DNA from 2 places in the Virgibacillus kimchii genome. Region 2 is predicted to be linked to the other one. Evidence: predicted binding sites of a transcription regulator. Region 2 holds the regulator's gene; the other holds the start of a gene.

Region 1 (11,583 bases), 700 kb from region 2:
ACGTGATTAATAAGCGATCTTATGGTTTGATCAATCCGGTGAATTACATTACAGTCCACCAAACCGGCAACACTACTCCCGGTGCAAACGCTCAATCTCACGCTAATTTACAGTCTAATCTAAATCCACGACAAGCAAGCTGGCATGAGTCTGTAGATGATAAAATTGCAATTCAGTCATTCCCTGATGAAGCGGCATGCTGGGCTAATACAGACGGTCGTGGAACCGGTAATTCAGAATCCTATAATATTGAAATCTGCATAAATTCAGATGGCGATTATGTAAAAGCTGTAGAAAATGCTGCGGATCGCGTGCGTACAAAAATGGAAGAACACGGCATATCTATATCAAATGTAAGACAGCATAATGGATGGTATCCTAAAAACTGCCCCGCTCAGATTAGAGCAAACAAGGCAGGGATAAGTTGGGAAGACTTTTTATCTATGGTACAAGGCGCTAAAGTTGAAGCAAAAACAACGAAAAAAGAACGAAATTATCTTCAGCGTGGAGACCGTGGGGCAGAAGTGGAAGACATGCAGCAGTTGCTAATTGACCTTGGTTATGATCTGGGCGGTTATGGCGCAGACGGTATTTTCGGAGAAGCTACTGACAAGGGTTTACGTGCTTTTCAAGCTGATTATGATTTAGTTGTAGATGGATTATATGGACCGAAAAGTAAAGAAAAATTGGAAAACACGAAACCAGAAGCCAAGCAAAATAAATCGGATCGTATTTCCCAATTTCAAAGCTGGCTTAATAGCTACTCGTTTAATAGCATAGCAGTTGACGGTATTTATGGCCCAAGGAGTAAAAAGGCAGCAGTTAAAGCTTATCAGCGTGAATTAAACAATCAGTTTGATGCCGGCCTTACTGTTGATGGTATTTGGGGACCAAAGACCAAGGAGGCAAGCGTAACTGTTAGGAAGGGGGCACGCGGAAACATTACCCGGATCATTCAGGGGGTGTTATATGGTTTAGGGTATAGTCCAAATGGATTCGATGGTATTTTTGGTGGTGGCACAGAGTCGGCGGTCAAAGAGTTTCAGAGGGACGCCGGAATCGGTGTTGATGGAATACCAGGTCCAGTCACATTTAAACATTTATTTAATTAATTTAATCAGTTAGTGTTTTTAACCGTTTTGACCAGGGTGTGGAAAGCCCTGGTCTTTTTTTATGTATTTATATCTTTCCAATAAGGGGAGCCACCCTTTTCTCAAAGTATTTCTCACACTGCCGCCACGTATTAAACTTCCACAAATAAATCACGTAATCATTCGGTTTCCCAGGACGATGATTACGAAAAGAGATAGTTAGCTCGTTAATTATTAAATAGCAGGCTTCACTATGTACGCTTGCCTCGAACTCTACTCGGTATTTATTAGCCAGATTCCTCACAAGCCTTTTTATTTCCTCACTTATGTAATATGGCGGCACTTCTCCCGGTTTTAATTTATATCCTCGGATCCACATTTTTATCACCTGTATAGATATTCTACGTAAATACTTAAAATCCTTTAATTCTAAAAAATAACAGTATACATTTTATTATTTTTTGTTATAATAAGAACAAATGTTCTTAAAAGGTGAGGGGTAATGGTCAATGACAGAGGAAACATAAAATGGACATCACTCATGCTTCCAGAGCATGTGCAGTTGATTAAAGAAATGTGGGAAGAGGATGATAAAAAGGAAAAGCCAATTCTGGATGAACAGCAGATTGAAGAAATTATAATGAAGTTGCGGATGGCATTACATGATAACTTGACTGTTGAAGGAAGTAAAATATTTTAAAAATCATGATTTTCATGTCACCAAAGGTAAATTGAAAACGGTTGATAATGGTGAAGGTATAATTTTTGAGGATGGTACCAGGGTTAAGGGAGATGATGTGATTAATGTAGAGGTAGTTTAGATAAATTTTAGGTTACGTAATAATTACAAAAAGTTTACAGAAGGGTAACAAATAATACAGAATGATGGCGTTTTGTACTAATAAGTGTTATTCTTTATACAGTAATATTAATAAATTGATAAAAAATGGTCACAACATTTCATATATGGATGCATAAATTTATTAATAAGGGGAAACTAAGTAATTAAAGTCAGTCTCTACATTAAAGGGAGTGATTGTGAATGTTTAGAGCTATGCAAATTGCAAATTATATTATTCATCTAGCTCTAGAGAAAGATATTGATGTCACCAATTTACACCTACAGAAAATACTATATTATTTACAAGCAAAATCGTTATACGAAACTGGTGACCCTCTTTTTGCTGAGAGTATCGGTAAATGGCGTTTGGGCCCCGTAGTTTCAAATGTGTATCATGAGTATAAAGAGTATGGATCACAACCCATACGAGAAATTGCTAATGAAATTATTTTTGACGATGAAACAATGAGTATTAAATTTGTTGAGTTTGATGTAAACGAAATTCCTGAAGAAATAGCAGATGACGATGACATTGAACAATCGATAGTTTCTTTACTGAAGCAGAACCCTTTTCATTTAGTTGACAAAACTCATGAACATTCTCCTTGGAGTGAATTTAAAGGACGGATAGAGAGTGGCGAAAGAGGCTTAGAGTATACCAATGAAGAGATTCGAGAGTATTTCATCCAATATCCCGAGAAACTTGAAGAAGTTATGGGGGATGGGTGAAAATGAATCAAATTATTGATGAACTTTCGTACGTCAGATTTTCAGATTCGGACTCGGATGAATTAACTCCAGAGTCTTTTTTTGATAGGTTCAAAAATTATTACAAAGAAAACCCTAGACATAAATACTCAGAAATAAGTAAAGCGGTATATATATTTAACGATGATCGGATAGATATACTTAGAATTAACCTATCGGAAATTAAAAAAGTTGCTAATGAAGAAAATAATACAGAAATAGCTACCAAAATAGAAAAGTTAATTGATCATGCTGACCTAGCAGAGAATCAGAGAAAATTAATTGAAGATGTTTCTAAAGAATCGGAAGTTTTCATGAAAGGGCTTCGAACGGCCTTGGAAAATACTAGAGAAGAAACACTTAAGGCAAGGGAAGAACTTGCAAAAACTAAATCCCAAATTACTGAAGCACAACAGAAGTTAATACAAACACGAAATAAATTGCAAGAGAACTATGATAACACAAGGGCTGATGTAGAAGAGCTACAGAAAGATAAATCTAACATTTATACTCAATTTGTAACTATATTAGGTATTTTTTCTGCAATTATTTTTGCTACCTTTGGAAGCTTAGAAATTTTAAAAAACATACTAGGAAACATTAGTACAACTCCTACAGCAAAACTAATCGTTTTTTCTAGTCTTAGTATTGCTGGAATTATATTTCTGCTTTTTGTTCTTTTTAATGGTCTATCCAGGTTAACAGGGAAAACTATACGTAGTTGTGAGTGTGAAAATAAGGGTATCGACTGCAAACACAGTATATTTACTAAGCATCCTACGATAATAACTTTTGGTTTTATTTTATTTTATACGTCTATAATTGGAGCGTTTGGTTACATAATTGATTATGAGCAAGTGTTGGATATATACTCTATTCCTAGTATTTTTAATGATGGTTCTAATTTTACTTTCGTTTTATTTCTTTTTCTATCCCCTATAGTTTTTTTTAGTTTGTATTTGTACATGCGCAAAAGGGATAGAGAGATAGATACTTAACTGAGTATTTAAAGCCCTCACACCGAGGGCTTTTTATTTTCCTCTATTTTTTTTTTTTTTTTTTTCATCTTCTCATTGATTCCTTCATTTAGTTGCTCCCCGTAAAATTAGATAAATATTTATGAAAATTATGGTAAGATGTAGGTAAAAGAGAATGGGGGTTAATTAGATGAACACAATAGCAAGAGCATTATTTATTATTGGATGGATTTGTATAGCAGCAGGGATCATTTTAGCATTTACTAATTTTCAGGTGGTGGTTGGTTATGAAGAACCGTTAACCAGCTTCTCTGAACCCGAACCGATTGTAGAAGAATCATTCACTGTCTTTATATCGTATATAGTTGCAGGCTTTGTAGTTGGAATCATGATGATGGGTTTTGCAGAGATCATAAATTTATTAGATAGAATACACAGATCAATAAACGGAAATTCAGGAACCGATTCAGAAACGAAAAATAAGAAAGTTGAAGTATCAAAATATGACCAATTTATACAAGACAGTATTAATAAGTAAGAGCGGATGTGTGTCCGCTCTTTTAATTTTGTATTTATACATATAGGTTGCAAACTTTAATGCTAACGAGAGAAACGAAAACAAACAAAAATAATAGAGTCATATAATAGTAGAAACGCGTTATTTAAACATTTTGGTACAGGTTGAAATGCAGTAAAATGCCTTCTTTTGGTTTCCGGTACCAGGTTTGTCGGGGGTTCGAATCCCTCTGGGCGCGTCAGGATGAAAGGCAGGGAGCGATCGCACCCTGCTTTTTTATTGCTTTTTATCCAACTTCTCCATTGCTTCCATTACCGCCTGGACACTGTCCTCAATATTAAGTTCGTCCATATTTATTTTAATATGATGGTTCAGATATAATGTCTTTCTTTCCTGAAAAAGTTCCCTGATTTCTTCCATGTTTTTCTGCTGGAGGATCGGGCGACTGTCTACCAATATACTGATACGATCCTTCCAGTATTCCCAGCTTAAGTCTAAATAAATGATCACACAGTGAGATAAGCATAAATGACGGATTGCTTCATTCATAAACGCTCCGCCTCCCAGGGAAATGATATAACCCGGCTGTTTGGCGTAATATATGGATAATTCCTGCTCTTTTTGACGGAATGCTTCTTCCCCGTGCACTTTAAATATCTTCGTCGTTTCCATTCCATACATTTTTTCAATTTCCTGATCAATATCTATAAAGTTTCTTCTGAGCCTATTTGCAAGCTCTTTGCCTAACGTTGATTTTCCGACACCCATAAAACCTATGAGCACAATGCTTTTTTCTTCATGCATTATTAAATCCTCTTTCTAAGAATAGAATTAGAATCAGTATAATGCAATTTTTATTTTTTGTAAAAAAAGATTTAGGGAAATGGTAAACTATTTATAATAGAAGGGAAGCAATTGAAAGGGATGATGAAGTGTTAAAAGTGAAAGATATACAGATTGGGAAAGGGATGCCGAAAATTATTGTACCGTTGACAGGAGAGACGGATGCGGAATTAATAGAGGAAGCAAAGTTGGTAAAAGAACTCAAACCGGATATGGTGGAATGGCGGGCTGACAAGTTTAAAGATGTGAAGAATGCAGAAAAAGTTAAAAAAATCCTTCACCAGTTGGCTGGAAATTTATCAGATACTCCGCTCATTTTTACTTTTCGTACCATCAAAGAGGGTGGGGATACAGCCATGGGGGAAGATGAGTATGCACAGTTAATTCAGGTAGCTATGGAAAGTGGAAACATAGATCTTGTGGACATTGAATATACTCTTTCAAAGGGTATTAGAAGCAGACTGGTAAGCAAAGCAAAGGAATATGGTGTGTTTATTATTATGTCAAGTCATCATTTTGACTCGACACCAGCAGAACAAGCAATAAGCTCTACCTTAATGCAAATGATTAAAGCAGAGGCGGATATATCTAAATTGGCCGTTATGCCACAAAAAACAGAAGATGTAATCACGCTGCTTCAAGCTACAAACACCATAAAAAAGCAGCATCCTGATCAACCGCTGATTACAATGGCGATGGGAAAATATGGTTTAATCAGCCGGCTTGCCGGTGAAGTGTTTGGATCCGATGCAACATTTGGTGTCGGGAGAGAGGCTTCTGCACCGGGCCAAATTAATGTATCTGACTTACGGGAAGTGTTAAGAATTATTCATCATAACAGCTGAATGAATGGTGCTGCGACACAGTGATATATTGCAGGTCTTTTTCTGACTAATAAAGCCCGGAAGTATAAATGATATATCTTTTATATGAACATGGCTTGCGGTTCAGTTTTTGACGAGCAAGCCTTTCATTCCCATGGAACATGTTTTGTAAACAGGAAAAGCCAGTGTTTAAACTCTTTATACTGTCTCAAAAAAAATAGCTTGCAATCCAACCAATTTTCCGTATAATAAATGGTAATTAAATATTCTAAAAAGTATCATTTATAACATGTTTGGTAATTTTAGTTCTCGGTGGACTATTAAAGAAAATGTTTTACAAAGAGAAAGAACAGGGGGAACCAATCATGTCGGAATTGGTTTTGGAACTGAAGGATTTACATACACATTTTTTAACTGACAGCGGAGAAATCCCTGCTGTAGATGGCGTGAGCATAAAAGTGCATGAGGGTGAGGTCGTCGGAATTGTCGGGGAATCGGGAAGCGGTAAAAGTGTTACTTCCCTTTCCGTCATGCAGCTTATACCGAAACCACCTGGAAAAATAGTAGGCGGAGAGATTAATTTTAAAGGGGAAAACCTTACCAATGCTTCTGAAAAGCGGATGAAAAAATTACGGGGAAATGAGATTTCGATGATTTTTCAGGAACCCATGACTTCATTAAATCCACTTTTCACCATTGGTAATCAATTAATCGAAGCCATTCGCCTACATCAGAAGATAACGAAGCAAGAGGCGAGGTCAAAAGCAGTCAATATGCTGCATCAGGTCGGAATTCCAAGAGCGGAAGAAATCGTTGATGAATATCCGCATCAGCTTTCCGGTGGGATGAGACAAAGAGTCATGATCGCCATGGCAATGTCCTGTGACCCGGAACTGTTGATAGCAGATGAGCCAACGACTGCACTTGATGTAACCATTCAGGCGCAAATCCTGGATTTAATGCGGAATTTAAATGAAAAAGAAGACACGGCTATCTTGCTTATCACACATGATTTGGGGGTTGTTGCAGAAATTTGTGACAGGGTTGTTGTCATGTATGCGGGACAAGTAGTGGAAGAGGGAACAACACGGGAGATTCTAAAGGATCCGCAACACCCTTATTCCCGGGGACTGATAAAGTCATTGCCAAAGATTCATGAACGGGAACAAAAGCTTTATTCCATACCAGGCGTTGTGCCTAAGCCTAAAATGGATAGGGTCGGCTGCAATTTTGCCCCGAGATGCGAATTTGCCTTTGACCGTTGTTTTAATGAAAATCCTCCCCTTTACCCTTTGGGAAATGATCGTCAAAGCAGATGCTTTTTAAATGACGATAAAGAAGGGAAGGTGGATAGGCATGCAAAAGCCGATATTGGAGGTTAACGGACTTAAGAAATACTTTGATATAAAAGGCGGCCCGCTGGGTAGAAAAGTTGGAGAAGTGAAAGCAGTGGATGATGTCTCCTTTACAGTAAGGGAAGGGGAAATACTGGGAATAGTCGGTGAATCGGGCTGTGGAAAATCAACGACGGGAAAATCCATATTGCGGCTGATCGAACCGACAGAGGGGGAAGTTCTTTTTGAAGATAAAGACATTACAAACGTCACTGGAGAAGAGATGCGTAAATTGCGAAAAGATATGCAGATCATTTTCCAGGATCCTTATGCTTCCCTTAATCCCAGGCATACGGTGGAAAAAATAGTCGGTGAGCCACTTTTGGTTCATGGTATGAAGTCTGCCAATCAGCGTAAAGAACGAGTGCAGGAATTATTGGAAGTGGTAGGTCTGAGTGCTTATCATGCTTCAAGATACCCGCATCAATTCAGTGGAGGGCAAAGACAGCGTATCGGAATTGCCAGGGCGCTTGCTAATAACCCGAAATTGATTATCTGTGATGAGCCGGTTTCTGCACTGGATGTGTCCATCCAATCGCAAATTCTTAATTTAATGGATGAGCTTCGGGAGCAATTTAATTTGACATATATTTTTATTGCTCATGATTTAAGCGTAGTGAAACATATCAGTGACCGAATCGGAGTAATGTACTTGGGGCGAATGGTAGAGCTGACGGAAAATGACAGGCTCTATGACGACCCGAAGCATCCGTATACGCAAGCATTGCTTTCTGCTGTACCACTTCCTGATCCGGATATAAAAAAAGAGAGAATCATACTGACAGGGGATGTTCCAAGCCCTGCCAACCCGCCATCCGGATGTGCATTTCATACGAGGTGTCCACATGCAATGGATATATGTAAAGAAGTTAGACCTGCATTTAAACCAGTGGAAGATAATCATTTTGTTGCATGTCATTTGTATGAATAGGCATTGCAATAAAATATTATTCTTATAAATTTGAATAAAAGGGGGAAATAGAATGAAGCTGAAATATTCGCTTCTTGTCGCCTTCATGCTTGCTTTTATGTTGGTATTGGCAGCGTGTACTGGTGATGGAGGACAAAATGGGGATGCGCCTGAAGAAGGTGAAGACCCGGGTACAGAGGAAGATACAGGAACAGAGGACGCAGATGAGGATGCCGATGAGGCGGCAGCAGAGGCTGCTGATGGAGAACAAGTATTAATTTTTGCCCGCGGTGGTGATTCCGAGAGCCTTGACCCGGCAAGTACAACAGACGGGGAGTCTTCCCGTATTACAAGGCAAGTGTATGAAAGTCTGCTGGAGTTTGATAAAGATTCCTTTGACATCCTTCCGGCTCTGGCCCATGACTGGGATGTAGCTGATGATGGGTTAAGCTATACATTCTACCTGGAAGAAGGCGTTACATTCCATGATGGAACAGATTTTAATGCCGAAGCTGTAAAAATTAACTTTGAGCGCTGGGCAGATCCTGACCATGAATTTGCCTTTGCAGATGATGGTTATGTTTACTCCATGTATAGTACCATGTTTGGCGGTTATCAGGGTGATGACAACCATGTTATTGAAGAAATAAATGTGGTGGATGATTATACCGTTGAATTTAATCTGAGTCAGCCATTAGGGTTCTTCCTGCAAAATATGGCCATGACCTATTTCCCGATTACTTCACCGGCAGCATTGGAGGAGTATGGACCGGAAATAAATGAAAACCCTGTCGGAACAGGCCCATTCAAGTTTGTCAGCTGGAGCAGGGATGATTCAATTGTACTGGAGAAATTTGAAGATTATCGGATAGATGGGCTGCCAAAGCTGGATCGGGTTGTATTTGAAGTTGTTCCGGACAATGCTGCCAGGTTGATTGCCCTCCGTTCCGGAGAGATTGACATTATGGATGGTTTAAATCCTGATGATGCAGCAGGTGTGGAAGAAGAGGAAGGTCTGGAACTTTACGAGCGTGCTGAAAACAATATTGGTTATGTAGGCTTTAATGTGGAAAAAGAGCCGTTTGATAATAAAGATTTAAGACACGCAGTCAGTCATGCAATTGATAAAGAAGCAATTGCGGACGCTTTATACGCAGGCTATGCTACACCTGCCAACGTTCCATTGCCACCGAGTTATATGGGATATAACGATCAGGTGGAAAGCTTTGCGTACGATCCGGACAGAGCAATGGAATTAATGGCGGAAGCAGGTTATGAAGACGGCCTGGAAATTGAACTATGGACCATGCCAGTAGCAAGACCGTATATGCCTGATCCGGAAACAGTTTCACAAATTATTCAGAACAACCTGGCTGATATTGGGATTACTGCCAATATCATCAGAGAAGAGTGGGCTCCATACCTCGAGAAAACAATGAATGGAGAACACCAATTGTATATGCTTGGATGGTCAGGAACAAATGGTGACCCCGATTATTTCCTGAGCAGCTTACTGCATGGAGATAATGTAGGAAGCAGTAACCGTGAATTTTATGCCAACGATGAAGTGGATGAATTATTGGATCAGGCCAAGTTATCCGTGGATCAGGACGACCGAGCTTCCTTTTATGAACAGGCACAGGAAATCATAGCAGATGATGCGCCAATGGTGCCACTGGTTCACTCCAGACCAGTGCTGGCAACGACAAGTGCTGTGCAAAATTATGTACCGCATCCATCCACAAGTGAATCTTTAGCTGAAGTAGAATTGGCAAATTAATAGAAAAAATGAAGGAGACTCTCCCGGAATAAAGGGTCATCTCCGCGCCTGAAAATCAGCTGGTAACAAAAGATATGTATATCTCTGGTTGTAAAGGGGCGGGGGAGACAGGTCTTTCAGGAGGAGTCTCCTTTCATTCCATCATGTCCATTGAACAAAATAATTTTTAAAAAGTCATTATTTTATTTTTTACTCCTTGTAAAAAGCTATATATATGAAAAGGTCAATAATGGAAGAAGAATTGGGGTGAACTGATGTTTTCCTATATTATCCGGCGTTTAATCATGCTCATTCCTGTGTTGGTGGGAATGACATTAATCACCTTTTCCATCGTTCATTTAATTCCCGGGAATCCGGCCCAGGTAATTCTTGGGGAAACCGCTAATCAAACGGCAATCGAAGACCTGGAAGAAAGCATGGGGCTAAATGAACCCTATGTCGTTCAATATGGAATTTATGTGAAAGATCTTCTGCAGGGAGATTTAGGAACCTCCCTCAGAACGAGAGCGGACATATCGACAGAAATTTGGCCATACATAGCAGCTACCTTTGAGTTAACCTTTTTCGCCATGATATTTGCTGTATTCATCGGTGTAAATGCAGGCATCATCAGTGCCTGGAAGCAAAATTCGTGGTTTGATTTTTTGGCCATGCTGTTTGCTTTAATTGGCGTATCCATGCCGGTTTTCTGGCTTGCTTTAATGGAACAGTGGATTTTTGCACAGGAGCTCGGGTGGTTTCCTGCCTACGGACGACAGGACAGCAGGGATCCAATCGCACCAATAACACATTTGTATGTCCTGGATTCCTTAATTCATTTGGATTTTGCAAGAACGGTAACAATATTAAAGCATTTAGTACTGCCAAGTATTGCCCTTGGCACTATCCCAATGGCTATTATTGCAAGAATGACAAGGTCCAGTATGCTTGAAGTTATGAAATCGGATTATATTCGTACTGTTCGGGCTAAAGGCTCAGGTCAATTTCTCGTCATTTATAAGCATGCATTAAAAAATGCCACTATTCCTGTGCTGACGGTAATCGGTTTGCAGACAGGAGTGCTTCTTGGCGGTGCCATTTTAACAGAGACGATCTTCAGTTGGCCGGGTATAGGAAGGTATGTATTTGAAGCAATAAGTTACCGTGATTATCCGGTGATTCAATCCGGGATCCTTGTCATTGCATTTATTTTTGTGATGATCAATCTGGTCGTTGACATTTTGTATAAAATTATTGATCCAAGGATTAATTACTAAAGGGGGGTGCTGTAATGAAACTGGATGAGAAAAAAAGAGTTGATACAGAACAGCAAATTGCCAACCCCGCAAAAGCAGGACAGCAGATTGATACGGAAGAAATAGCAGCGATGTCCCCGTGGAAAGACACTTTGAAACAATTGAGAAAAAACCGCTTTGCCATGGTTGGAATAATCATTATCCTTTTCTTCATCGTTTTGGGATTAATTGCCCCTTTACTGACACCTTACACGTATGATGATCAAAATCTTGTAAATCGCCTCCATCCTCCTTCTAGTGAACATTGGATGGGAACGGATGATTTAGGCAGGGATATTTTTACGAGAATTGCGTATGGAGCAAGAGTATCCCTTCAAGTTGGTTTTTTTGCTGTTACCGGTGCCTTGATATTTGGAACTCTGCT
Region 2 (11,583 bases):
ATACCACAGATTATTTTTCTTGCAATACTCTTCCACTAATTTGATTTGTTCTTCACTTCGGCCTGTCAGATGCAAGTAGTTTAGTGACTCTTCATCTACCGGGAAAAATCCGCAAGTAGCTCCGTATTCGGGAGCCATGTTGGATATGGTTGCCCGATCAGCAAGCGGCATATCTTTCAGCCCCGGACCGAAATATTCCACAAATTTTCCTACTACATTCTTTTCACGCAATACTTGGGTTACTTTTAATGCCAGGTCTGTTGCTGTTGTACCATTCGGGAAGCTTCCTGTAAATTTCACACCAATAACTTCCGGTGCCGGCATGTAGGATGGCTGTCCAAGCATGCCTGCTTCAGCTTCAATACCGCCAACACCCCATCCAAGTACACCAAGACCGTTAATCATCGTTGTATGGGAATCCGTGCCGACAAGTGTATCAGGAAATGCATCATACTCCCCGTCTTCATTTTTAATTCCATGAATTACGTTGGCAATATACTCCAGGTTTACCTGGTGAACAATCCCTGTTGCCGGTGGTACTGCACGATAATTGTCAAATGCCTTCTGAGCCCAGTTTAAGAACTCATAACGTTCTGCGTTACGCTCGAATTCCAAGTCCATATTGGCCTGTAGCGCATTAGATGATCCGTACTGATCAACTTGTACAGAGTGGTCAATAACGAGATCGACCGGTACTTCAGGATTGATTTTATCCGGTTCTCCCCCCATATCAACCATTGCTTTTCTCAGTGACGCCAAGTCAACTACGGCAGGCACACCTGTAAAATCCTGCAATATAACACGTGACGGTTTGAAAGGCACATCAGCCTCTTTGCCTTCCGGTGTTCCCCATTTAGCCAGGGCTTTTACATGTTCATCTTTGATTTGATGCCCATCATGCTGACGCAGCAATGACTCGAGCAAAACCCGGATGGAAAATGGGAGGCGGGCTACTTTTCCTACGTTATTTTCTTCTACTGCTTTTAACTCAAAATAGTTATACGTCTTCCCATTTAATTCAAATTGTTTTTTAGCATTAAATGCATTACTATTCCCCACAGTCGTCCTCTCCCTTCAAAACTATCTTTGGTGCGTCAAAATACGACACACACATTTCAGTTACCTAACGGAAAAATACTTTTCATTTGCAGCCCGTGCCATTGCTTTTTACCGGCAAAGCTGCCTGCGCATCTAAGTACGCTTTGATCCTCACCATATATTATTCTATCTGATAAGCGTACATAAAACAAACGTTTCAAGCAAAATAACATATTGTAAAAAGTTATGCAGAGCGATAACTTTTCCTTATACGGTTATGGACAAAAGCTAAAAGAAACTTATAAAGTGCTATTTTACGGCTGAACAGGGAAGTGAATGAGGAAAGTACTGCCCTTTTCTTTGTTTTGTTTGATTTCCAGTTCAGCTGCGTGCTGTTCAAGTATTTGTTTTGAAATCATGATGCCAAGTCCTGTGCCACTCTGTTTCGTCGTAAAAAAAGGTTCTCCCAATTTATGTATGAGTTCTTCAGGTATACCGGAACCTTCATCAATAATACTTAAGTGTATACCGGATTTATCAGATGCTGCCTTTAATTGAATAACACCCGGTTCATCCATCGCTTCTATAGCATTTTTTACAAGATTGATTAATACCTGTTTGATTTGAGAGCGGTCACAATAAATCATTATATGATCGGGAATGCCGCACTGAATGTCAATTCCTTTTAAATTTGCCTGGGGTTTTAATAACACAATAATATCATGGAGCATATTTTTCAGTGACTCTTTCTTTTTATTATCTGTCAGGGGCTTGGACACAAATAGTAATTCTGAAGTGATTGTCTCCATTTTTTCTATTTCCTCAATCATAATATTATAATACTCTTCTTTCCGGCTCACACCAGCCTGGAGCAACTGAATAAATCCCTTTAGTGAGGTCAAAGGGTTTCTGATTTCATGGGCCACACCTGCGGCAAGCTGACCTGCAATCGACATTTTTTCCGATCGGATCATCAGCTCCTCAATCTCTTTTTTATCCGAAATATCTTTGAGCGTGGCAATGTAATAATTCTCTTTTTTGTTTTTATCATATAATTTTCCGGCAGTACACTCCGCCCAGATATACTTGCCATATTTGTTAATGAGATTGACCATAAAAGTCTGGCTTTTGCTGCTGTAATCAAATTTGCTTTTTATATAATTTTGATCTTCCTCGGAAATTTTTTCGTACCATTTTGTACCTGTCAATTCTTCTCTGTTGTAGCCAAGCATTTCCTCTACGGATTTGGATATAAAGATGACAGTACCTCCATGATCCCAAACTGTAATCAAGTCGTGATCATGATTTTCAATCCAGGAAAGCATAAATGCAGGCAGGTCCGAAAGTTCAGGAAATCTCCCCGCTACCCCAACCGGGCCAATTGGGTTATTTTTCTTTTCCCCGCCGTTACTATGATTTAACCCCATAACATCTCCCCCTTTATTTACAAAATCCAACATCCTTTGCCCCGTGCTTTATATTTATGACACATTCTCCTCAATTATGACCCTTGTTTGAATAGATATTTATTAATATAATAGAATTAAATGAACCTAAAGTTCATAACCAATTATTAGTAATAATATTACTATAACTATTTCAAAAAATAAATTAATTATGCAAAAATAATGTCATCTATTGTAACTTTTTTAAATATAAAAGAAGAAAAGGTGAAATCATGTCGATATTTGCAGACTACTTTATTGTTATATGGGGCTTCCTTATGATCGGGTTTATGGCGGTCGGCGGCTTTTTTATGTTTCGTAAATTCCTGAAACAAATCCCGAAAGAAGACGGCAAGTCAGATATGGATTGGGAAAATTATTATTTACAAAAAACGAAACATATGTGGGATGAGCAGGAAAAGGAATTACTTGAGGAATTGGTCTCCCCGGTCCCGGAAATATTCCGGGATGTAGCAAGAAATAAAATAGCCGGAAAGATTGGTGAAGTAGCATTGGAAAAAAATATGGAGAAAATCTCACAGGATGTTTTAATTGAAGGGTATATTATTGCTACTCCAAAAAGAGATCACCGTTTTTTAAGAAAAAAATTGAAACAGAAAAATATCAATGTGGAGCCCTACGAAGCATTCTTTAAACAATCACAAGATGATTACAGAAAAAATTGGAAAGCGAAGTATAAATGAAATAAAAATATACGCCCTATGAACATTGCAGGGCGTCTTTTTTCAATTCATTCGATATTGATTGTTTATTTTGCCTCTTCCGACACCGGCACCTTTGTTTTAAGCTGTTTTTCAAGCTGCAGGTATTGATAAAGCATTGATACTCTCCAGGTAATAATCATGCCAAAGGCCAATACAAAAAACATGCCGCTAGTTTCACCTAATGATATGGTGCTTCCCACCAAAAGTTTAAGTATAATCCGAAAAGCCAGCAATCCGAGCAATATAAAAGCAAATGCTTTTGATGGAATTAAATAGATCGCATTGTCCCGAATTTCAAATTTGGAAGTCTTTATTAAGAATACCGAGCAAACTATCCCGACTGCCAAAGCTTCAAAAACTTGCAGCCAGGTGATATGGAAAACAGGAAATAAAAACATGAATGCACCTGTGCTCATAAATAAGGGCGGCAGTATAATCCTTTTTGTGCTTGTCGGTTTTTTTGCTGCTCTTAAACGAATTCTAATCATTATCAGGGCCATTGCAGCAGCAATAACTGTACTGGCTATTAACCAAAACATGCAGATCACTCTCTCCACTTGCTGTTTAAACTATTAAAGGTCATCAATTCTTCATGCTGAATTACTATTTTCCAGTACTCGTTCCACCGTTTCAAGTATTCTGCTTTCTTCAAAAGGTTTTACGATAAAATCCTTCCCGCCGGCTTCAATAGCCTGAACAACTACTTTTTGCTGCCCTATCGCAGAACAAACGATAATTTTTGCTTCACTGTCTTCAACTATAATTCTTTTCATTGCCTCAATCCCATCCATTACTGGCATGGTGAGATCCATGATAACCAAGTCCGGGCGTAATTCTTTGTACATATGTATAGCTTCTTTTCCATCCTTGGCTTGCCCTACAACTTCATAATGATTTTTTTCCAATATATTTGTCAGCATGATCCTTAAGAAAGCAGCATCATCTACAACCAGAATTGCAGCCATTACCGTCGCTCCCCTCATTTTTTCAGTTGTTCCTTAATCTATATACTATTTATCATAAGGAAACATTGAATCATTTACCAGCAGCTTAATAAGTTAATCTCCCTACCGCATGAATGACAGTAACCTTTTTCAATGTTGATTTACGCATCCTTTCGAAGGGAACAGACAGAAACGTGTCAAAAAAGCTTCATGAAGTATAAAACTCCCTCCCCACACATTATACACATGGCTAATATGTGAGAGGGAGTAAACCATTTTACAGATCAGAATCCGTAAAATCCAAACCAGGCTGCCAAAAATGAAGTTAATTTAGTCATCCAGTCAAAAAACAAGGCAATTCCTACAAAGATCATTAAATAACCACCTATTTTGACGATTTTCATGCTGTGCTTCTTCACCCAGTTCATTTTTCCAATAAAGAATGCCATTACCAGAAATGGAATGGAAAACCCTAAAACATAACTGACCATCATAATCATACCTACTTGAGGGTCTGTTGCAGCCAGTGCAAAAACCACAGCCAATATAGGGCCTGTACATGGTGTCCAGCCAAGTGAAAAAGCCAGTCCTATAAGAAATGAACCGAAAAAACCGGCAGGTCTGTTTTTAAAACTAATGGATCTGTTTTTAATTAGGAAGTTAAAATTAAGTACGCCGACAATAACCAAACCAAAGAAGATGATTACAATAGCACCAACCTGTCTAATCAAATCCTGGTAAGTCAGCAGGAAATCAGAAATGAATGAAGCGGTAAAACCGATCATTACAAAAACAGCTGAAAAACCAAGCAGGAAGAAGATCGTATGCAATATTGCCTTTTTGTTAATTTTGTTGTTTTCTTCTTTCAGTTCGCTGACACTCATCCCTGTAATGTAAGATAAAAATGCTGGGTAGAGCGGCAGCACACATGGTGAAATAAACGATAGAAAACCTGCTCCAAAAGCAAGGAATATATTAATTTCAGACATTCAGAACCCCCCAGAGACCTTGTTGTCTCCATTGTATCAGAATATAGAAGCCATACATGGAATGAATATGACAATAAACTGAAACTTTCACTGTTACCATGATTTTTAACGTAAGAATACACTTTTACCCCTTACAGAGTATGTAAGGGGTATCTATTCATAATTGCTATGCATTATGACGGGTAAGTAATCATCTATTTGTCCTGCTGATTATTCATTGCCCGCATCATCTGGTTGATTTTCTTTTGTGACGGTTTCTGTCCCATTTGCATCATTAACGTACGGAGCATTTGCTCATTGATAGGCGGATTCTTTTTTAAATAGTTCATCATATATTTTCTCGCAATAAAAAACCCAAGAGCAACACCGGCCAGTAACGCTGTGATAGCAATTAATACAACCCAAATCGTGCTCATGCCCTGCTTTCCTCCTTCGTGTTGTCTCTTTTTCGCTAACCCCTATATAGTATAGTAAATCATGAGTTGGAATACAATAGGAGATTTATATCTTGTTTATTCATATACAATACAGGAGAAATCCATCCAAAGTCTTTTTTTCCTGTTATAAAAAGTAGTCGTTGGTATCTCCGCAGCATCGGAAACAGTAATTGTTCGGCATCCTGTAATGCATCACATCGAAATTTTAAATGTTTTTTACTTATAAGTAAAGAAATACAGCTTCCGTTTTGACATATAGTTATACGTGATCCGTCAATATGTACAATTGCTTTCGTGTTGTTATAATATCCCTTCATATGGCTGATCAGCTTTTCATATGAAAAGTTATGGGTGATATAATCAAATTGCATAATTAGATCTTTTCTTGCATCATCCTTTTGATAACTTCTGAGAAAACGATATAAAATATCACTTTTATGAAAATAATGGTTTGCAATTTCTTCTTTAATCCAATAAATAGAATACGTATTCATAGAGATCTCCTCCTTTATCCTCTATTATACGTACTCTATTTCAGAATAATGTCACTTTACATAAAAAACATCCACTTCTTTTGTCGGTTGGCGCCTGTCGCTCCACGAATTTTGTCGAAGGCAGGCTATGTTCTGTTTGCTAATAAAGATGGTTCCGATGAGCGGAACCATCTTTATTAATTAATTCAGAAGAGACTCCACGTGTTTCACTACATTTTCTACTGTAAAGCCATATTCTTCAATCACTTTATCTCCTTTTGCGGACGCGCCAAAAGTATCTATACCCAATACTTTGCCTTCATCGCCCACATAACGTTCCCATCCGAATGGGGAAGCCATTTCAATCGCTAAACGTTTTTTGATATGCGGAGGCAGTACCTCATTTTTATAAGACTCATCCTGCTTTAAAAAACGATCCCACGAAGGCATGCTTATAACATTGACTTCAATTTCCTTCTCGCTTAATGCTTTCTGTGCCTCCACTGCCAGTTGAACCTCGGAACCTGTGGCTATTAACAATGCATCCGGATCCTCTTTTTGGGATTTACTAATCACATATGCTCCCTTTTTAACTCCTTCATAGGCCATCTCTTTTGTTCCCTTAAGTGTCGGCAGATTTTGCCTGGTCAATACCAGGGCTGTTGGCTGATTTTCTGATTCCAAAGACAGGCGCCAGGCTGCCTGTGTTTCATTCCCGTCAGCTGGACGAATAAGCGATAATCCGGGCATTGCTCTCAATGCGGCCAAATGTTCCACTGGCTCATGTGTTGGTCCGTCTTCTCCAACAGCAATGGAATCGTGGGTAAATACGTATGTGACCGGTGTTTCCATAATTGATGATAATCGCACAGCCGGTCTTAAATAATCACTGAAAACAAAGAATGTACCTGCATATACATTTAGCCCTCCATGCAAAGCCATTCCGTTTAAAGCAGCACCCATAGCGTGTTCCCTTACACCGAACCAGATATTTCTTCCCGCATAATTTTTACGGGAAAAGTCATCCTCATCATTTATCGATGTTTTATTGGAGCCGGCTAAATCGGCGCTTCCTCCAAATAAGTTTGGAACGGATTCCGCTATTGCATTTAGTACTTTTCCGGAGGCCGCTCTTGTTGCCAGAGTATCCTCACCAGGTTCAAAAACCGGAAGATCTTTCTCCCAATCGGCGGGTAGTTTTCCATTTAATGCAAGCTCGAAGTCACTTGCTGATTCAGGATATTTATCTTTATAGGTTTTTAAAAGTTCGTTCCAGTCATTTTCAGCTTTCGCACCGGGCGTTCCAATCTTTTCCTTAAAATCGGCATATACTTCCTCCGGTACATGAAAATCTTTGTGCGTCCATTTATAATATTCTTTTGTAAGTTTAACTTCATCGCCGCCAAGCGGAGCGCCGTGGGATGCAGCCGATGCTGATTTATTCGGAGAACCGTAGCCGATCACAGTCTTAACCTCGATCAGTGTCGGCTGATCCGTGTTTTCTTTTGCCTCTTTAATTGCATTTCTTATCGATTCAATGTCATTTCCGTCCTCTACCCGCAATACTTGCCAGCCATATGCCTTGAACCGCTGCTCCGTATTTTCAGAAAAGGAACGATTTAAATCTCCATCTAAAGAAATGTCGTTTGAATCATATAAAGCAATTAATTTACCCAAGCCAAGATGACCCGCCAATGAAGCTGCTTCATGGGATATTCCTTCCATCACATCGCCATCACTGATCAGTGCGAATGTGTAGTGATCTACAATGGATAAGTCAGGCTGATTAAATTTACCTGCAAGGTGAGCCTCAGCCATTGCCATGCCTACGGACATGGCAATACCCTGCCCCAATGGACCTGTAGTTGCTTCAACGCCATCTGTGTGGTGCACTTCAGGGTGCCCGGGGGTCTTGGAATCCCACTGTCGGAAATTTTTAATATCATCCATCGTTACATTGTATCCTGACAAATGCAATAAGCTGTAAAGCAGCATGGAACCATGACCTGCTGAAAGGACAAAGCGGTCCCGGTTGAACCATTTGGAATTGGCCGGATTATGATTCATGAATTCTGTCCACAATGTGTAGGCCATGGGCGCAGCACCCATAGGCAAACCTGGATGGCCTGAATTTGCATTTTCAATAGCATCAATTGATAAAGTTCGTATCGTATTAATGGATAACTGTTCAATATTTGTCGACATATTGTTTACTCCTTCCACAAATTAAACGAAAGTAATAATCTCTTCTATTCTATAATGAATTACACCTTGTAACAAGTAAACAGATAAGGGGCCCATAATGAAATAAAAAAATGTTCGCGCTAATTACTACTATTCATTTTCCCTATTTTTCTTTTGCATATCCTTTACTTTTTGAGGTGTAACATCATTGCCTTTAGGGTCAACGACTTTCATGGTTTTAAACTGATTTTTAAAAGAACTGCGCACATTTTTTAAATAAGCTTCCCTCAACTCTTTCTGTTCTTGTTTTTCTTTTTCAGTCAATCCTTCTTCTTTTGCTTTCTTTGCAAGATAATTAATCCGTTCCAATTTGTCTTTTGATAGCATGGGACCACCCTCCAATGGAGTTGAAATTTATTACATGATCTTCGTAATTCATCTAAGACAGGAAAAATACCACCATAAAAAAAACAGGAAAGCATTAGTTCCTGTTTTCTAATGTAGCGTTCTTATTTATAAGAATCAAGTATTTTGGGCTTCTTTATATCTTCGGTGGACGGTAGCCTTTGATACATGATAGCCCATGCCATTTAACGTAATGGTTATTTCTTCAAAAGTCATCTTTTTATTCCGCAGACGGATGACTTCATCTATCGGAAACGAGACCCGTTCCCTGCCCGGAGCTTTTGTCAGGTTAGATAAGTTTTTTCCCGGGTTATAACCTTCTGTAATCGCCTTTTTCATTCCTCTTTTGATCTTTGCATTATGCAGTTTACGCTGGTATTCTTCCACGATGGATATAATTTGCAAAACCATAGAATCTGATTCCGATAATTCCAGTTCATCTTCGGTCATAGCTGTATATATGGGAATGTTAAGCTTTTTAAGTTGGTGAAACAATGCAATCTTGGTGTTTCCTCTGCCAAGCCTCGTTTCGTCCTGAATTAAAAGACATTCCGCCTTATGATCAGAAAACATATCAAGCATTTTCAATACGCCTTCCCGTTCAATTTCATAACCACTCTTTTGCTCCTGTATACTTGCAGCGATAGTAAAATCGTATTTTTTGGCAAGCTTGGTCAATTCAGCTCTTTGTCTGGATAGGGAAGTTTCCTGTTCCTGTTTATCAGTACTTACGCGACAGTAAATAATTGCCTTCACCTCTAACACTCCTTTCATTCCCACGTGAGAAAATATCTGCAGATTAAACATCTGTTAACCATACCGACAGAGGCCCACACTCCGGGAACTTTTGTTCGATTATATATTATTTCAGGAAAACAGAATGCTGTCAAATTTTCAGAACGAATGTTTGCTTAACTATATTAAAAATGATAGACTTATATTAACTATTTTTAAGTGCGAGGAGCGAACAAAATGACAATAGCAAAGCTATCCAAAAGACAGCAGGCAATCATGGATTTTATTAAAGAACAGGTTGAAGAAAAAGGATACCCGCCCTCGGTGAGGGAAATTGCACTTGCGGTTGGACTTGCATCCAGTTCTACCGTACATGGACATCTTTCCAGGCTGGAAGAAAAAGGGTATATCAGAAGGGATCCAACTAAACCGCGGGCAATTGAAGTACTTGACACCACAGGGGAAAGCGACATTCCGAGGGAAAAAGCCCGGTATGCACCTTTAATCGGCAAGGTTACTGCAGGCCTTCCCATTACTGCGGTTGAAAATATTGAAGAGTTTTTACCGATCCCTGATCATACAAGTAATCCGGATGATAATATTTTCGTCCTGGTTATCGAAGGAGAGAGTATGATAGAAGCAGGTATATTGGATGGGGACATGGTCATCGTGAAACAGCAGAACACAGCGCAAAACAATGATATTGTTGTTGCCATGACAGATGATGACGAAGCCACTGTGAAACGTTTCTTTAAGGACAAAAATCAGATACGGCTTGAACCGGAAAATGCAACGATGGAGCCGCTCATATATGATAATGTTACAATACTGGGAAAAGTAATCGGTTTATATAGAACCATTGATTAAACTTGCACGCCGATTGACCAGTATTTCCAGGTATGAAAAACCGTCCTGTATCGATTATGATACAGGACGGTTTTTCATTAAAAGGGAAAACCCTTCTTAATAGGAATTCAAATACTGCTCTCTTTCCCATGGATGGACGGTTGTTCTGAACATGTCCCATTCAATCTCTTTTGCTTCAACAAAATGTTCATATAAGTGTTCACCCATCGCATCCTTAATTAATTCATCCTTTTCCAGCTCTTCCAATGCAAGCATGAGTGTCGGAGGCAGATTTTTAATCCCGTTTTCTTCCCGTTCTTTTTTCGACATGACGTATATATTTTGATCCACGGCCGGGGGCGGGGTCATTTTATTTTTAATTCCATCTAAGCCGGATGCAAGCAGAACAGCCATGGCCAAATATGGGTTTGCGGATGGATCCACACTGCGCACTTCGATTCTGGTGCTGATCCCTCTAGAATATGGAATGCGTACCAACGGACTGCGGTTCGCCGTTGACCACGCCACATAGGAAGGTGCTTCATAGCCCGGAACCAATCGTTTATAGGAATTCACGGTAGGATTAGTTACTGCAGTATAATTTGTTGCATGCTTAATTACCCCTGCCGTAAACTGATAAGCTGTTTCACTTAATTGCTGGTCTCCATTTTCATCGAAAAACATATTATCCCCATCTTTGAAAAGGGACATGTTTACATGCATCCCCGAACCATTCACACCAAAGAGAGGTTTTGGCATAAAAGTGGCATGGAGGTTATGCTTTCTCGCAATAGTTTTAACAACCAATTTAAATGTTTGAATATCATCTGCGTGCTTTACAGCGTCAGCATACTTGAAATCTATCTCATGCTGGCCGGGTGCAACCTCGTGGTGGGAAGCTTCAATTTCAAAGCCCATCTCTTCCAGCTCCAGCACAATATCCCTCCGGCAGTTTTCTCCAAGATCCGTAGGTGCCAGATCAAAATATCCGCCCCGGTCATTCAGTTCAAGAGAAGGCTCTCCATTTTCATCCAGTTTGAATAAAAAGAATTCAGGCTCAGTTCCGATATTAAAGGCATCGAAACCAAGCTCTTCCATTTTTTTAAGGTTTCTTTTCAGGTTATAGCGTGGACAGCCTTCAAACGGTGTGCCATCCGGATTATATATATCACAAACAAAACGTGCCACTTTCCCTTTTTCCGAAGTCCAAGGAAATACTACGAATGAATCAAGGTCAGGGTACAGGTACATATCGGATTCCTCAATACGAACAAAACCTTCAATGGATGAACCATCAAACATCATTTTGTTATCAAGAGCTTTATCCAATTGACTGAGGGGTATTTCCACATTTTTAATCGT

Evidence for each region. Region 2 encodes LexA, which represses DNA repair genes until DNA is damaged. Its sites were predicted from a motif close to CGAACATATGTTCG; they were not measured.
Region 1: a site for LexA is predicted at 1,564-1,577, ahead of ACZ42C_RS00470 (YolD-like family protein). Genes of this name have one in related genera too.

What each region holds. Positions count from the first base shown of each region.
Region 1 is NZ_AP043951.1:59,567-71,149, forward strand. It holds gene ACZ42C_RS00465 (peptidoglycan recognition protein family protein) at 1-1,112, shown strand, start outside; gene ACZ42C_RS00470 (YolD-like family protein) at 1,594-1,791, shown strand; gene ACZ42C_RS00475 (Panacea domain-containing protein) at 2,134-2,661, shown strand; gene ACZ42C_RS00480 (coiled-coil domain-containing protein) at 2,664-3,677, shown strand; gene ACZ42C_RS00485 (hypothetical protein) at 3,847-4,194, shown strand; gene ACZ42C_RS00490 (shikimate kinase) at 4,450-4,977, opposite strand; gene aroD (type I 3-dehydroquinate dehydratase) at 5,106-5,861, shown strand; gene ACZ42C_RS00500 (ABC transporter ATP-binding protein) at 6,206-7,222, shown strand; gene ACZ42C_RS00505 (ABC transporter ATP-binding protein) at 7,197-8,165, shown strand; gene ACZ42C_RS00510 (ABC transporter substrate-binding protein) at 8,218-9,924, shown strand; gene ACZ42C_RS00515 (ABC transporter permease) at 10,179-11,180, shown strand; gene nikC (nickel transporter permease) at 11,291-11,583, shown strand, end outside.
Region 2 is NZ_AP043951.1:756,688-768,270, reverse strand. It holds gene acnA (aconitate hydratase AcnA) at 1-1,059, opposite strand, end outside; gene ACZ42C_RS03910 (ATP-binding protein) at 1,353-2,465, opposite strand; gene ACZ42C_RS03905 (DUF2621 family protein) at 2,717-3,187, shown strand; gene ACZ42C_RS03900 (CcdC family protein) at 3,253-3,747, opposite strand; gene ACZ42C_RS03895 (response regulator) at 3,799-4,173, opposite strand; gene ACZ42C_RS03890 (cytochrome c biogenesis CcdA family protein) at 4,437-5,141, opposite strand; gene ACZ42C_RS03885 (YneF family protein) at 5,336-5,557, opposite strand; gene sirA (sporulation inhibitor of replication protein SirA) at 5,617-6,072, opposite strand; gene tkt (transketolase) at 6,253-8,256, opposite strand; gene ACZ42C_RS03870 (DUF896 domain-containing protein) at 8,386-8,622, opposite strand; gene ACZ42C_RS03865 (YneB family resolvase-like protein) at 8,758-9,396, opposite strand; gene lexA (transcriptional repressor LexA) at 9,619-10,242, shown strand; gene glnA (type I glutamate--ammonia ligase) at 10,339-11,583, opposite strand, start outside.